DNA from 2 places in the Sphingobacterium sp. NGMCC 1.201703 genome. Region 2 is predicted to be linked to the other one. Evidence: riboswitches for the same ligand, from Rfam matches in the RefSeq annotation. Region 2 holds a riboswitch; the other holds the start of a gene.
What was found. Region 2 has a riboswitch for thiamine pyrophosphate ahead of pnuC (nicotinamide riboside transporter PnuC). Riboswitches for the same ligand answer to the same signal wherever they lie in the genome.
Positions count from the first base shown of each region.

Region 1: another riboswitch for thiamine pyrophosphate. It lies ahead of thiS (sulfur carrier protein ThiS); the one in region 2 lies ahead of pnuC (nicotinamide riboside transporter PnuC).

Region 1 is NZ_JBLOHD010000001.1:1,118,947-1,122,104, forward strand. It holds gene thiC (phosphomethylpyrimidine synthase ThiC) at 1-945, opposite strand, end outside; gene thiS (sulfur carrier protein ThiS) at 988-1,194, opposite strand; TPP riboswitch at 1,255-1,350, opposite strand; gene ACK8HY_RS04625 (family 78 glycoside hydrolase catalytic domain) at 1,585-3,158, shown strand, end outside.
Region 2 is NZ_JBLOHD010000002.1:457,363-460,520, forward strand. It holds gene ACK8HY_RS07235 (hypothetical protein) at 1-558, opposite strand, end outside; gene pnuC (nicotinamide riboside transporter PnuC) at 533-1,153, opposite strand; TPP riboswitch at 1,212-1,353, opposite strand; gene ACK8HY_RS07245 (malate:quinone oxidoreductase) at 1,367-2,866, opposite strand.

The sequences.
Region 1 (3,158 bases), on a different contig from region 2:
GATCGTGAAATAGGAAACTCCCTGTTCCGCCTGCTCAATCAGCGTGTCCCGAAATATTTCCCAGGTGAGATCTTCGGCAACACCTTTCACCTTTTCAAGCGCCTGATAAATCGGAACAGTACCGATCGGCACGGGTGAGTTGCGAATAATCCATTCGCGGGTTTCGTGGATATTTTTGCCTGTAGACAGATCCATGATGGTATCGGCGCCCCAGCGGCAGGCCCATACTGCTTTTTCGACTTCTTCTTCGATGCTGGAGCTGACGGCGCTATTGCCGATGTTGGCATTGATTTTTACCAGAAAATTACGGCCGATAATCATCGGTTCGCTCTCGGGATGATTGATATTATTGGGTATAATAGCTCTACCGGCAGCAATTTCCTCCCGGACAAATTCCGGTGTAATATATTTTCCAGCTGTCCGGGCGCCGAAGTTCTCCCCGGGATGCTGATGATCCATTCCGGGTGTACTGTCGGCTAGTTGGGCTATACGTTGATTTTCACGAATGGCGACATATTCCATTTCCGGCGTAATGATACCTTTTCTGGCATAATGCAATTGCGTTACATTTTTTCCCGGTGCCGCAACTTTCGGCTTATGGCTGTAGGCAAAACGAAGCTCATCTAAGCTTGTATCTGCTAGGCGTTCTTGTCCGTACCGCGAACTGATACCGTCCAGCTGGTGCACATCACCACGGTCTAGGATCCATTGTTCCCGTAGCCGGGGAAGTCCCTTACGAATATCAATTTCCTGGGTTCCATCTGTATAGGGACCTGAGGTATCATAAATGGTGATTGGCGGGTTGACTTCGATCTGTCCATTGCTTAATTTGGTAGGGCTCAACGAAATCTGGCGCATGGCGACCTGAATGGGATAGAGTGTTCCAGGAACAAAAACTTTGGTTGAGTTTGGAAAAGCGGTCTGTGTGATTTTTTCTGATGTCATGTTAAGGAGAAATTAGGTATATTGAATAAGTTCCAAAGATGGTTAACCACCTTGCGTAGCGGTAATAAGTAGAATCTGGTCACTGGCACGTAGGGATGTGTTTGGCCAATCGTCTTTGGGAATAACCTGGTTATTGACGGCTACAGCGACACCTTGTGTTTTACCGGAAAGTTCAACCTGTAAAAGATCGGCTAGCGAATTTGGCGCGGGGTCGAAAAATCGGATTTGATGATTGATTGTAAGTTCCATTCCTTTTATTTTTTTGGTAAAACTTTAGGAATGGCTACAATAAGATACGGTAATGTATCCTGTAGACAGCTTACTTTTCCCTACGCCAGTATGATCTGGATCAGGTTATAAGGGTAAAATCTCAGCCCGCATATGCAGACACCCCTAAAGTCGCAACTAATATAGGACTATTTTGATGAAAAATCCAAAACATCCCTGTTAATTTTAAATACTGTTGCAATAAGACAAGGCTGTTTATTATGTTGAAAATATTTGATATATTCGTTTTTAAATCAACTAAAACAATTTAACGTCCTTTTGTAAACCTGCTGAATTCATCCCTGATTTCTTAGGAAACGCATTCTATTTTCATCGTGGGAAACACAAGAGGTCAACATGTATCTACGAAATATGAGGAAGACTTTACTGATGATCATGCTGAGCATGGGGACGTTATTGCATGCACAGCAGCAAAAAGAATGTGTACCTATTGCACTCCGATGCGAACATTTGGAGAACCCCTTGGGTGTAGACAAATTAAATCCCCGTTTAAGCTGGCAGCTGGATGATAAGCGACAGGGCGCAAAGCAATCTGCTTATCAAATCTTGGTAGACAGGGATTCAACAGCCCTAGTGAAAAATAAATCCCGTATTTGGAATAGTGGAAAGCAGTCTAATTCCGACATCTTGGTTCAGTATGATGGATCGACTTTGGAACCGCAGACAAAATATTTTTGGAGAGTCCTTGTCTGGGACAAAAATGGAAAGCCAAGCACATCCTCCATCGCCTCGTTCGAAACAGGGATGATGGGGATGCAGAACTGGAAGGGAAAATGGATCAATGATAAGCAGGACATTCACGAACAGGCGGCCCCTTATTTCAGAAAGGCTTTTAAAGCAGCCAAAGCAATCAAGTCGGCCCGGGCCTATATTGCGGCAGCAGGACTTTATGAGCTGTCCATAAATGGCAAGCGAATCGGCGATCACCGCCTTGATCCCATGTATACTCGGTTTGATAAACGCACATTGTATCTGGTGGAAGATGTGACCGGACAGCTTCAGCAGGGCGACAATGTCCTCGCTATTGTTTTGGGAAACGGCTGGTATAACCATCAAGCCCTGGCGGTATGGAATTTTGACAAGGCACCCTGGCGGGATCGTCCGACATTTTGTTTGGATTTGCGTATTGTCTATGAGGACGGTACTGAAGAAACAGTAAGTTCAGACCAAACCTGGAAGACTGCGGCAGGACCGATCCGCTACAATAATATTTATACCGGTGAACATTATGATGCCCGTCTGGAAATGCCAGGATGGGATACAGCAGCCTTTGATGATTCAGAATGGCATGCAGTGCAGTATCGGAAACCACCTTCCGCAAATATCGTCTCCCAGCAGATGGTACCGATACGGCTGGTCAGATCGTATAAACCGAAATTAATAAAAAAAATCGATGACAGGACCTATGTCTTTGATATGGGGCAAAATATGGCTGGTGTAACGAAGATCAAGATCGCTGGGAAAGCCGGGACGGTGGTCAAAATCAAGCATGGCGAACGCGTGCAGGCAAATGGCCGCTTGGATCAGTCCAATATTGATGTATATTACCGTGGAAACAAAGATCTGGAACCCTTTCAGACCGATATCCTGACACTGAGTGGCAGGAAAATGGATGAATTTATGGCGAAATTTGGCTATAAGGGCTTCCGTTATGTTGAGCTGAGCAGCAGTGAACCAATTGCAGTGGATGAATCGGCTGTTACGGCTTATTTTATGCATAGTGATGTACGGCCCATTGGCCAGCTGAAAACCTCTTCTTCGTTGATCAATGGGTTGTGGGAAGCGACTAACAACGCCTACCTGTCCAACTTGATGGGTTATCCCACGGACTGCCCACAACGGGAGAAAAATGGTTGGACGGGGGATGGGCACCTCGCAATTGAAACCGCCTATTATAATTTTGACGGGATTACCGTTTATGAGAA
Region 2 (3,158 bases):
TTCCAGGCCAAATGTATCCCAATCGTAATGAATTAGCACCTGTTCGCGATCGACAAAAAAAGACTTCACCAGGGGATTTCCATCCTCGTCCAGTATGGGCTGACCTTTCTCCTGAATATAAGCATTCAACGTAAAATGCGTCAAGTGAGGTGCTCCAGTAGCATATTTCCACAGCCCCTTCAGACGATAAGATGTACGCTCACGTTCGGCGACACCAGCAATCTGCCCACTCCCCCCAAAACATACCTGTTTTGAAGCGAAAATATCCCGTCCCACCAGCTGATCAATAAAACCGACAAAAAGATTGGCACCTGCACATAAAGTTACTGTCCACGCCAATCCGCCATCCCAATAGGCCAGCTCCTTCAAAAGGGAAAGCCCATTGACCAAATCCAGGCCTAAGCCGTTCAATGATTGTGGTACCCAAATTTTAAACCACTTGTTATCATAAATCAACGCTAACTGCTCCCTAGACAAACTTTTCTGTTGGATGCCTTTCATTTGCTGATCCCTTAGTACAGCGATAGTCGCATCACTCAGTTGCATATTTCTTTTCATTACTTAATATTCTCCGCCAATTAAAATAGCCACTAAAAGCCATCACAAATAAAAATAAGGTTAAACCAGCATATAGGAATAAACCTTTGTGCATAAGCAAAGGAATTGCCATCAGGTTACTGATGTTCAATAAAATCCAATTTTCAATTTTGCGCTTCGCCAACAACCACATCCCAGCCCAAGCTGTACAGGAAACAAAAGAGTCCCAAACAGGAACGTCCGAATCGGTTAAATGAACCAGACCAAAGTAGAATGATAGAAAGCCCGCTATACAGATAATACCAACAATCCACCAATCTCCAGCTGTATTGCGGCTGATTGGGACAACACGGTCACTGCTATATTTCCAATAGATCCAACCATAGATGCTCATTACCAAATAATAAACATGGAGCAGGATCTCCGCATATAGTTTGGCATGGAATAAGACATAAACCGATATAATGATACCTATTATCCCAAAGAGATAATTGATCGATTTATTTTGTCTTGAAAACCAAACCTGCAAAATGCCAAAACATACCCCCAGCCACTCAGCTAGGCTAGCTTGTTGTATTTGCTGGATTAAAGCATCAAAAATTGTATCAGAAGTCATTCAATTGTTTATTATTTCTTATATTATATAATAAACTTAGGCGGGTAAAAACAGCTGTTTTTATTGAAATTAAAATCCCTACGCCAGCATTATCCGGATCAGGTATATAAAAGCGATTGTACAAGGTTGCACAATCGCTTTTATTGGGTATAATCTCAGCCTTCGATGACAATGCATCCAAAGCACCCCATAAGTATATTTTGTAAATCGAAATTAATCGATATCAATTAATTTCAACGCTTTATGCGTGCGTATACGCGTCTCCCTACAAAGCTCAGCGTCATCGTTTAATGATTTGCCATGGGAAGGAATCATCTCCCGTAGTTTCTTGCGGTATTCATCTGATTTAGCACGTTCAGGGAAGCATTTCTTCAATAAGCTAATCATGATCGCCACTGAAGTAGATGCCCCTGGAGAAGCACCCAATAGCGCCGCAATAGAACCGTCTGCACTCGAAACCACTTCTGTACCAAACTCTAAAATCCCGCCTTTCTTCTCATCCTTTTTAATCACCTGAACACGTTGACCGGCTTTTTCAATAACCCAGTCTTCCAATTTAGCAGTTGGCATAAATTGCTTCAGAGACTCTAATTTATCTTTAGGAGATTTCATGACCTCAGTAATCAGATACTTGGTCAAAGGCAAGTTATCAAGTCCTGCCGATAACATCGGACGGATATTGGATAATTTGATCGATGCAGGTAAGTCAAAATAAGATCCCTGTTTTAGGAATTTGGTAGAGAAACCAGCATAGGGGCCAAAAAGTAAGGCTTGCTTGCCATCAATATACCGGGTATCCAGATGCGGTACCGACATCGGTGGCGCGCCGACAGATGCCTTACCATAAACTTTAGCATGATGTGTATTGATAATCTCTTCGTTTACACATCTCAACCATTGACCTCCTACAGGAAATCCACCGTAACCTTTTGCTTCTGGGATACCAGATTTCTCTAGTAATAATAAGGAGTGGCCTCCAGCGCCGATAAAAACAAATTTCGCTTTTAGCTCTCTCTTCACCCCGGTTTTCAAATCCTTCACTTCGATTTCCCAACGTCCATCGTCTTCGCGTTCGATATCGACAACTTCGTGGTTTAGGGATATTGAAATATTTTCTTTTTTTGCCAGGTTATTAATCAAATCACGCGTCAATGAACCGAAATTCACATCAGTACCGAGGTCCATCTTGGTTGCAGCAATTTTCTCTCCTGCATCCCTTCCTTCCATCATCAAAGGAATCCAGGATTTTAACAACTCAGGATCTTCGGTATATTCCATTCCCTTGAACAAGGTCTGGGTATTCATTGTCTCCCATCTTGTCTTTAGAAATTTCACATCTTTTTCACCAAAAACAGCACTCATATGTGGAATGCTGCGGATAAAATTCTCCGGTTGGGCGATAATACCTTTATCAACCAAGTATGACCAAAACTGCTTCGATACTTCAAATTGTTCGGCAATTTTAACCGCTTTATCAACCTTTACCGAACCATCTTTTTGCTCCGGTGTATAGTTTAATTCGCACAAGGCCGAGTGACCTGTACCAGCATTATTCCAAGCGTCAGAACTCTCAGCCGCCACAACATCCAAACGCTCAAGAATTTCAATATTAACGTCTGGGCTTAATTCATTGATTAGAGTCCCCAAAGTAGCACTCATAATACCGGCGCCGATCAGAACAACGTCAACTTCTTTATTTGATTTTTTGCTCATGTTTTTGTGATTGATGCAAATTTAATATAGTTTTTGGTAAACCCCCAAGCCTTTTGTCAAAAAACTGTACTTTTTAGAAGCACTTATTCAAAAATACCATTGATTTATTAAAATAATCCTAAGTATAAAGGAAATGCAACTTTTCAGCTTTTCGAAGCCTTTACTCAGGATATTGTTGATCGATACGGCTGTAAATAGCCCGAAATAAGACAAATATCCGAGCTTTTTAAATCGTTATTTATCGAAAGATTTTGTGTTATAATATAGTTTTAACATTTTTGCAAAAACATCA